DNA from 2 places in the Mesorhizobium sp. WSM1386 genome. Region 1 is predicted to be linked to the other one. Evidence: predicted binding sites of a transcription regulator. Region 1 holds the regulator's gene; the other holds the start of a gene.

Region 1 (5,086 bases):
ATTTTCAAGACCGAGGCCCAATATCGACAGCCGCTCCTTGTAGGAGGCGAGCCGTGTGGCGTTCAGCCCTTGCCGCAAGGTGCGCTTGTGGCTGCGCAGATCGGCAAGCAGCATGTTCTCCGCCACCGTCATGCTGGCGGCGGTGCCGCGCATCGGATCCTGGAAGACCCGCGCCAATTTGGCGGCGCGCTTGTGCACCGGCATGTTTGTCACATCGGCGCCGTTGATCAGGATCTTGCCGGAATCGAGGATCAGAGCTCCGGAAATGGCGTTGAGCATGCTGCTCTTGCCGGCTCCGTTGGAGCCGATGACGATGCCGAACTCGCCAGTCGCCAATGACAGGCTGAGGCTGTCCAGCGCGATCTTTTCGTCGGCCTGGCCCCTGTAGAATACTTTGCGCGCGGATCGGATCTCGAGCATCGTTCCTCCCTGACCTGAAGGGTGACGGCGCCCCCGCCGTCACCCTTCAGTCCCGATATCAGTCGACGATGCAGCCGCAATCGGCCATCGAAGCCGGTATCTCGATGCCGAACGCGGCCATCGCCTTGCGGGAAATCGTTGCCATGTGATCCGTGTAGGCCGGGCGCGATGGCGCGATCGTTTTCGGATCCTTGCCCTTGAGGATCTCGGCGGCGATGTTGCCGGCGTTGACGCCGACCTGCGTGTAATTGACCGCGAAGCTTGCCGGTACGGTGCCGTTGCGGACCGCGCTGTCATCGGAGTTGACGACCGGGATGCCGGCCTGGCGAGCGGCCGCGGAGACGGCGGCGATCGCCGGCTGGATCAGGTTCGAAGCCGGGCCGTAGATGACGTCGGCCTTGCCGGCGAGCGAGGCGATGCGCTGCTGGATGTCATTGACGTTGTCGATGCCGACCTCCACGACCTCGAAACCGGCCGCGGGCGCCGCCGCCTTGATCTTTTCGACCAGGGCAACGTCATTGGCCTCGCCTGGATTGTACGGCACGCCGAAGCGCTTGGCGTTCGGCAACAGCTTCTTGGTGAAGGCCATTACGGCGGCGACATCCTGCAGGTCGCTGGCGCCGGTCATGCCTTCGTCTCCCGCGTCCCACGACGGTACCAGCTTGGCCGCCACCGGATCGGTGACCGCGGCAAAGACGATCGGAATGCCGGAGCCCGCGAGTGCCTTCTTGGCGATCTGCGAGACCGGCGTGGTGATGGTGTAGATCAGCTTGGGCTGCTCGGCCTGCAGCTTGGCGATCATCTGCGGCACCAGCGATGCATCGAAATTAGTATGGCTCTCCGTGTAGACGACGTCCTTGCCCTCGACGAAGCCATTGTCCGTCAGCGCCTTCTTGAAGCCGGCTATGGCGGCGTTCAATTGCGGATGCTCGCCGAAATTGGCGATGCCGATACGGATCTGATCGGCCGCGGCGCTGCCGGCGCTGACCATCAATGCACCGGCCAGGGCCAATCCCGACAGCCAAGCGGACTTCGACTTCAACATCATTTCCTCCCAGATTTGATCAGCGCCGCTTCGGGGCACCTCCAGCGATCATGGTCAGTCCATCGGCGCATGTCAAACATTATATATAATTCTTGCCATCACTCGCCATCATATATAATTTCTCCAATGGCAGAGAACGAATGGATCGCGATGCAGGACCAGAAGAACTCCACCAAGACGGAAGCTGCTTACCAGCTTCTGCGGCGCGATATCCTCACCACCCGTCTCATGCCGGGCGCCCCGCTCAAGCTCAGCGCCCTGCGCGGCACCTATGGAGTTGGCTGGACGCCGCTGCGCGAAGCGTTGTCGCGCCTCGAAGCCGAACGCCTGGTCACCGCCATCAGCAATCGCGGCTTTGCGGTCGCCCCCGTGTCCCGCGCCGAACTTGAGGATCTGGCGCGCGCGAGGATGGTCGTCGAGATACCGCTCTTCCAGGAATCGATGGAGAACGGCGGCCGGAAATGGGAAGACGCGGTTGTCACCGCGCACTACCGGCTCGCCCGCTGCAAGACCGCGGTGGACGATCCCTCGGATGCCGCCGTCGACCAGTGGGACGAGAACCACGAGGCTTTTCACGCGGCGCTGCTGAGTGCCGCGACGTCCAGCTGGCTGTTGCGGTTTCGCTCGACGATCTCGGACCAGCTGCGCCGGCATCATCGCTTTCTTGGGCTGGCGCCGACATTGCGAGCCGCGGCCGGCCTCAAGGATGGCTACGAAGAGGCCATGAACGCGCTGCGCGGGGCGATGGCGATCGAGCACCACACGGCGATCATGGAAGCCGCCCTGGACCTCGACGTCGAGCGGGCAAAAGCGCTGATGACGGCCCACATCGGCTATACGCTGCACGTCTATGTCCACAGCGAGGACGGCGACGCGAACAAGGACGTCGCGCGCGCCGGCAGCTTGAAAGCGGTTGCCGGATGATTCGGCACCTCCTCATCGTCCGACGCTCGACGAGATTGCAGAAGCCGCGATCGGTACCTGCTTCCAAACCGGCGATTGTTGGCGTTTTGATTTCGTTTCGTTCACGGCAGGCAAGCCGATCGCAGGCGCGAAAATCGGCCTCGCCAGGGTCTGCCGTCGGCTGATGCCGAGCCATGTCGCAAGACTGGCCGCAGGCTATTAACCAAGACATTTCAATGCGGGCGACGGGCGGCAACGGGCGAAAATCCCCGATTTCCGGCCTGTCCGGCCCTGCAAATGATTACGGCCCTCTTACCAAATTCACTAAACTTTAAACGGTTGCAGAACACAACTGGAACAGATAGTGTTTGTTCTGGGTTTGTTTTTTCGATTCTGGATCAGAACCATTCTGGATCAAAACCTTGTCCAGATGCCTTGGGGGCCGCCATGCTGACACGCAAGCAACATGAACTCTTGATGTTCATTCATGAACGGCTCAAGGAAAGCGGTATTCCGCCCTCCTTCGACGAGATGAAAGAGGCGCTCGACCTCGCCTCCAAATCAGGGATCCATCGCTTGATCACGGCGCTGGAGGAACGCGGCTTCATTCGCCGGCTGCCCAACCGGGCGCGTGCGCTGGAAGTGCTGCGGCTGCCCGATTCGATCGCGCCGGGCCTCAACGCGGCGAAGAAATTCTCTCCAAGTGTCATCCAGGGAAGTCTCGGCCAAGGCGGTCTCGGTCAGGGCAGCCTCGGCCGCCAGATCAAGCCGGCACCGTCGCGCTTTGCCGCTGCCGGCAACGACGACGATGCGGTTCCAGCGGTGTCCATCCCGGTCATGGGTCGCATCGCTGCCGGTGTGCCCATCGATGCCATCCAGCATCAGACGCATACCATCTCGGTGCCGCCGGACATGATCATGGGCGGCGAGCACTATGCGCTGGAGGTCAAGGGCGACTCGATGATCGAGGCCGGCATCTTCGATGGCGACACGGTCATTATCCGCAACGCCGATACGGCGAGCCCGGGCGAGATCGTCGTGGCCTTGGTCGACGAGGAGGAAGCGACCCTGAAGCGGTTCCGCCGCAAGGGTGCCTCGATTGCGCTTGAAGCCGCCAATCCGGCCTACGAGACGCGCATCTTCGGGCCGGACAGGGTCAAGGTGCAGGGCAAGCTCGTCGGGCTGATCAGGCGCTACTGAGCCGGCACGGCACTTGGCTTGTCAGGTTTGCGATAGGGCTGCAGGCCCCTCGCCTCGCGCGAAAATTTTCGCTGCGCGTGCCAGGGCCGATACGGGCTGTCCACCGCGAAGCTGATGGTTGGCGGACCGGTGGCCGATTGGCGGTCGAAGAAGATGGCCGCGCTGCCCTTGCGGGCGAGCTGCCGTTTGGTGACGACGAGAACCAGCGGATTGTGGCAGGCGTCGTAGGCCGTTGCGTCATTGACGATGATCAGGTCGGCGAAGCCACAGGCCTTCCAGGTATCCTTGCGGTCTTCGACATGCGCTATGATCGCACCGGACGGGTGCCTGGCGAGACAGACACCGTCGGTGCAATAGAACGGCGCTCCCGGCGGCAGGCTGACGGCATCGGCAATATCGAATTGTCCATCCGCCTTGTCGAACATCTCCGGCAGGATAATGGTTTCGGATCTCAGCGCGCGTTTCCAGTTGTCGACGGTGAATTCGTTCGGCCGGGCCCGGCTGACCGCGAGTTCGCCACCGCCGATCGGCAGCGCGACCAGCCGCGCGTCTTCCGAGACCAGCACATCCGGCGTGCGCGTGTCGGACACCACCAGCAAGCCGGCGAGCGCGAATGGAAGCGCTGCAAGCCGCAGCCACGTCGTCGCCATCGTCGCGATGACCAGGGCAATTGCCACCAGCAGAACGGATTGCTGTGAGATGAGCCCGACCGCATCGACCGGAGAGCGTTCCGATATCCACGCCGAAATGGCGATCATCGCGGTCAGGCCCTTGCCCATCAAGTAAAGGGATGGCGCATCCAGGCCGAACGGCATCAGCAGCGCGCTGGCAACGGCCAGGAACATCACGACTGAGACGATCGGCATGACGGCCAGATTGGCGAACAGGCTGAGCGGCGACACCCGCTGGAAATGCCAGATGGCAAACAGCGCCGTGGCGCTGCCGGCGATGATGGAGGTCATGGCCAATCCGCCTGTCGCCAGCAGGAATTTTCGCGTCAGGAAGCCGGGCAAGGAGCGCTTCGGCGGCGGTGGCCTCGTTTTTCCCGCCCGGTGATCCGCCCAGCCGGCATAGGCGCCAACCAGGGCCGCGGTCGCGGCGAACGACATCTGGAAGCTCGGTCCGACCACCTCATGCGGGGAAACCAGGATGACGGCGATCGCCGAGATCGCCAGATTGCGCATGGTCAGCGCCGCGCGATCGAACAGGACGGCAATCAGCATCACCGCCAGCATGATGAAGCTGCGCTCGGCGGCGACGACGACGCCGGAGATGACGAGATAGGCGGCGATCGACAACAGTGCGGCCGCGGCCGCGTATTTCTTCACCGGCCGGCGCGCGGAAAAGTCCGGGAACAGCGCGAAGGCGCCGCGCAGGAGCCCCATGATGGTGCCGGCGACCAGCGCCATGTGCAGTCCCGATATGGAGATGATGTGATAGATGCCGGTGCGCCGCATCGCTTCGTTGATTTCGTCGGGGATGCCGGCGCGCACGCCGACGATCAACGCCGCCGCGATC
Region 2 (5,086 bases), 3.3 Mb from region 1:
ACATCGCCAACTGGCTGCGCCACAAAGTGTGCTCACAAATCCAGGTGCGGGATTCGCTGCAACGCATGGCGGCCATCGTCGACCGCCAGAATGTCGGCGACCCGCTCTACCGGCCGATGGCCCCGGATTTCGACAGCTCGATCGCCTTCCAGGCCGCCTGCGACCTGGTGTTCAAGGGCACGATCCAGCCCAACGGCTACACCGAGCCGGTGCTGCACGCGCGGCGGCTGGAGCTGAAGGCAAAAGCGACGGCCTGAAAACGCATCCCGTTTCACGCAAACGGCGAACCGCCCTATCTCTTTGTGCTAACGCAATTCCCATGGGAAAGCGCTATGCGCTTTCCCGGGAAAACCGTTTCACGCTTTTCCTGGAATTGCTCTACGCCGCCTGCGCCATTCGCTCCGAGCTCATGCGATAAGAAATCGCCTCGGCCAGATGGATGCGGCCGACGGTTTCGCTGGCGTCGAGGTCGGCGAGCGTGCGCGCCACTTTCAGTACCCGGTGGTAGGCGCGCGCCGAAAAGGCGAGCTTTTCGCTGGCGTCCTTGAGCAGCGACAGCCCGGCGGCATCCGGCATGGCGATCTCCTCGATCATCGCCGGCGCGCAATGCGCGTTGGTGGTGGCGCGGGTGGCGCCGAGCCGTTCGAAGCGTTCGCGCTGGATGGTGCGCGCCCGGGCAACGCGCAGTGCGACCGCCGCGCTTTTTTCCGCCCGGTCTGGCCGGATCAGGTCGCTCGCCGAGACCGCCGGCACTTCGATCCTGAGATCGATGCGGTCGAGCAGCGGGCCCGAAATGCGCGCCTGGTAGTCGGTGCGGCAGCGTTCGCCGCGCAGGCAGCGATAGCCCGGCTCGCCGGCCATGCCGCAGCGGCACGGGTTCATCGCCGCCACCAACTGGATGCGCGCCGGATAGGTGACGCGATGGTTGGCGCGCGCGATCATGCAGTCGCCGGTCTCCAGCGGTTGGCGCAGCGCATCGAGCGTCTGTGGTGTGAATTCCGGAAACTCGTCGAGGAACAGCACGCCGTGATGGGCGAGCGATACTTCGCCCGGCCGTGCGCGCATGCCGCCGCCGACCATCGCCGCCATCGACGCCGAATGATGTGGCGCGCGGAACGGCCGCCGGTCGGTCAGCTTGCCTTCGCCGAGTTCGCCCGCCACCGAGGCGATCATCGAGACTTCGAGCAACTCCTTCGGCGCCAGCGGCGGCAGGATCGACGGCAGCCGCTGCGCCAGCATAGATTTGCCCGATCCCGGCGGCCCGATCATCAAGAGATTGTGTCCGCCGGCCGCCGCCACCTCCAGCGCCCGCTTGGCGGTCTCCTGGCCCTTGATGTCGGCGAGGTCGGGCAGGTCCAGCGCCGAGGCGTGGATGCCGGCCTCCGGCCGCGACAGCACCTGCGTGCCGCGGAAATGGTTGGCGATGGCAATAAGGCTGCGCGGCGCCAGAATGTCGAATTCCCGCCCCGCCCAGGCGGCTTCCGGTCCGCAGGCGAACGGGCAGATCAGCCCCTTGCCCTCGGCATTGGCGCCGATCGCCGCCGGCAAGGCACCGGCAACGGCGGTGATCGTGCCATCGAGCGAGAGTTCGCCGAGCACGACATAGCCGGCCAGCATGTCTCCGGGAATGGCGCCAAGGGCGGCCATCAGGCCGAGCGCGATCGGCAGATCGTAGTGGCTGCCCTCTTTCGGCAGGTCGGCGGGTGCCAGGTTGATGGTCACCTTCTTCGACGGCATCGACAGGCCGGACGCATGCAGCGCCGCCTGCACCCGCTCGCGGCTTTCGGCCACAGCCTTGTCGGGCAGGCCGACGATGTGCATGTTGACCTTGCCAGGCGCGATCATCACCTGCACGTCGACCGGCACGGCCTCGATGCCCTGGAAAGCGACCGTGCGAACCCGCGCCACCATTTTTAAGCCCCCGGGCCGCAACCCCTGCGATTGACCAAGAATGACCCGTCGCGGAGACAATCACAATTCTTCGGTCAAATCAAGAACATTACGAGAACAGGCAAACGCTGCGGTTGCAGGCGGATCGTGCCCGGTTGCAAAAGCGGAACATGGTTAAGACAAAATGAAAACGGCCGCTTCCGCTTGCCGTCTAAGCGGTGATGAAAGCATCGACCGTACCTGAAAGGGATCGATCGATTGCGATCTGGGGTGGAAGCCACTCCATGACAGGATATCGGAAAGGCCAAGGCATGGAGACCCGGCGCAAAGAGCCGCTTTCCAGAAAAATCTCATTAACAAGGTCTATGAACCGCCCGCGGTCCCGTTCAACTCGTTTCAAAATTTGCGAACGAATATAGGTCCGGGGGATTCGCCGCTCCTTCAGGGCCAAGACAGCCTCCGCGATGGATCGAGGATCGGGTGGAACCCTAAGGCAATAGTCGTGATCCAGATAGAGGTCTCGGCCACCATGGTTCGGCGTCGTGACCACAGGAAGCCCCGCGAGAAGATATTCCGTGCTGGCGAACATTGGCCCCTCCACTTCGGAGAGACAAATTCCCACGGCTGCACGGTTTAGATGCATGTTCACTTGAGCCGGCGCCAATCGGACAGGCTTGCCGGTGCTGTCGAACTGATTGACAAACACGTGGCCCGGCGCGAGCTCCCTGTGCCGATTTATTCGTGCTCTTTCCGACTCCGCCGTGGATGACTCGATTGAATCGCGATAAAAGACAAATGCGCAACTCTGGATGCCAAGCGACAGGTCGTGGCGTTTCCACGAAGCCAGTTGCGCGTTGTAGATTGCATCAAATTCCACAGCGATGTCGTCGAGCGGCCTGAATATATATTCGGAGGTGGTCGAGGTCTTGTTGTGCAGGAAAGCGGCCTCACCGGACTGGTTCAACAGATCCACCTCGGCTTGTGTGTTGCACAGGAAGATCAGCGAGTGACGGGGGTTCCTAAGCCTATGCAGAACGGCATAGGTCCGGATCGTTTTGACGCTGGAATTGTTTTCGATGGACCAGGTTGGGGAGATGAGAAACCAGGCGCGATGGCTGCGTGGAAGATGAGGCATATGACTTGCCAATCCGAGGGGCGTACCGGACATTCCCGAATAGGATATGAACGGATCGTCCGACAGCAAGCTTGCCTGAAGAGCAGGTTGCGCCTTCGCGGAAGGATGCCCTTTCCGGAGGTTGCGGCGATGGCGCAGCATAGTTCCGACAATCTCGAATCCGGTAGGAGGGCGGTACCCGTGCCGTAGAGCCAACATGCGGCGATTACGCGGCCGACGTCAGCCGCTTTCCCTCGACTGCATCCCAGAACAGGCTGGCGATATCGGCGCCGCCGAAGCGCTGGACTTCGCGCACGCCGGTCGGCGAGGTCACGTTGATCTCGGTCATGTAGTCGCCGATGACGTCGATGCCGACCAGAATGAAGCCGCGTTCTTTCAGCGAGGGCCCGATACGGGCGCAGATCTCGCGCTCGCGTTCGGTCAGTTCGGTCTTCTCGGCGCGGCCGCCGACATGCATGTTGGAGCGAGAATCGTGCTCGGCCGGCACCCGGTTGATGGCGCCGACCGGTTCGCCGTCGACCAGGATGATGCGCTTGTCGCCCTTGCGCACGTCCTTGAGATAGCGCTGCACGATGTAGGGCTCGCGGAACATCTGGCCGAACATTTCGAGCAGCGAGGCGAGGTTGCGGTCGCCCTCGAGCAGATGGAAGATGCCGGCGCCGCCATTGCCGTAGAGCGGCTTGATGATGATGTCGCCGAACTCCTTGCGGAAGGCGGCGACTTCGAGCGGATCCTTGGTGATCAGCGTCTCCGGCATCAGGTCGGGGAACTCGGTGACGAAGATCTTTTCCGGACTGTTGCGCACCCAGGCCGGGTCGTTGACGACCAGCGTCCCGGGATGGATGCGCTCCAGGATGTGCGTGGTGGTGATGTAGTTCATGTCGAAGGGCGGATCCTGGCGCAGCAGGATGACGTCCATCTCCGACAGGTCGGTGCGCACCTTCTCGCCCAGCGAATAATGGCTGCCCTTCTCGTCGCGCACCTGCATCGCCTCGATGCGGGCAAACACCTTGCCGTCGCGCATCGACAGCCGGTCGGGCGTGTAGTGGAAAAGCTGGTGGCCGCGCCGCTGCGCTTCCAGCGACAGCGCGAACGAGGTGTCGCCGGTGATCGACACGGTGGAGATGTGGTCCATCTGGACGGCGATTTTCAGCTTCATGGCAAGTCCCCAGCACAGTCGACGAGAGCGATATAAGGGTCCCGGCGCCTTCTGCCAATCGCCACATCCGGAAGATCGGCAACAGCAAGACGCAAACCCGCACACCCGATCCCGACAAGGCAAGTGCCTGCGTCATCGTTTTCTTAAGCCTTCCCATACAAGAATAGGCCTCGAATATCCCAACGGCAGGCGCCGGACGGGGATCCCCGATGGAACAACGACCATGAACGCGCTCACCGCCATCCGCGCCGCCTCGACCAAACAGCTTGAACTCACCATCCTGATGCCGTGCCTCAACGAGGCCGAGACATTGGCCGTCTGCATCGGCAAGGCCAGGGCCTTCCTCGACAAGGCCGGAATCCTGGGTGAGGTGCTTATCGCCGACAATGGCAGCACCGATGGCTCGCAGGAGATCGCTGCCCAAGGCGGCGCCCGCGTCGTCCCGGTGGCGCAAAAGGGCTATGGCGCTGCTCTTCTGGGCGGCATCGCCGCCGCCAGGGGCCGCTTCATCATCATGGGCGATGCCGACGACAGCTACGATTTCGGTGCGCTTGATGCCTTCATTGCGCGCTTGCGCGACGGCGCCGACCTGGTGATGGGCAATCGCTTCCAGGGCGGCATCGAAGCCGGTGCCATGCCGCCGCTGCATCGCTATCTCGGCAATCCGGTGCTGAGCTTCGTCGGCCGCCTGTTTTTCCGCATCAGGACCGGCGACTTCCACTGCGGCCTGCGCGGTTTCAACGCCGAGAGCATCCGCAAGCTCGACCTGCAGACGACGGGCATGGAATTCGCCAGCGAAATGGTGGTGCGCAGCGCGCTTGCCGGCCTGCGCATCGAGGAAGTGCCGACCACGCTCAAGCCCGACGGCCGCAGCCGCCCGCCGCACCTCAGGACCTGGCGTG

The links. Region 1 encodes LexA, which represses DNA repair genes until DNA is damaged. Its sites were predicted from a motif close to TGTTCNNNNTGTGTTCNG; they were not measured.
Region 2: AC0NIH_RS03490 (YifB family Mg chelatase-like AAA ATPase) is a predicted target of LexA. The motif match lies at 1,993-2,010, and genes of this name have one in related genera.

Annotation. Positions count from the first base shown of each region.
Region 1 covers NZ_CM148373.1:4,012,456-4,017,541, reverse strand. Annotated here, with positions in the region: gene AC0NIH_RS19685 (ABC transporter ATP-binding protein) at 1-420, opposite strand, end outside; gene AC0NIH_RS19680 (ABC transporter substrate-binding protein) at 479-1,465, opposite strand; gene AC0NIH_RS19675 (GntR family transcriptional regulator) at 1,592-2,389, shown strand; gene lexA (transcriptional repressor LexA) at 2,816-3,568, shown strand; gene AC0NIH_RS19665 (ComEC/Rec2 family competence protein) at 3,562-5,086, opposite strand, start outside.
Region 2 covers NZ_CM148373.1:737,213-742,298, reverse strand. Annotated here, with positions in the region: gene AC0NIH_RS03495 (malate synthase G) at 1-257, shown strand, start outside; gene AC0NIH_RS03490 (YifB family Mg chelatase-like AAA ATPase) at 379-1,911, opposite strand; gene AC0NIH_RS03485 (glycosyltransferase) at 2,102-3,166, opposite strand; gene gshB (glutathione synthase) at 3,231-4,184, opposite strand; gene AC0NIH_RS03475 (glycosyltransferase family 2 protein) at 4,408-5,086, shown strand, end outside.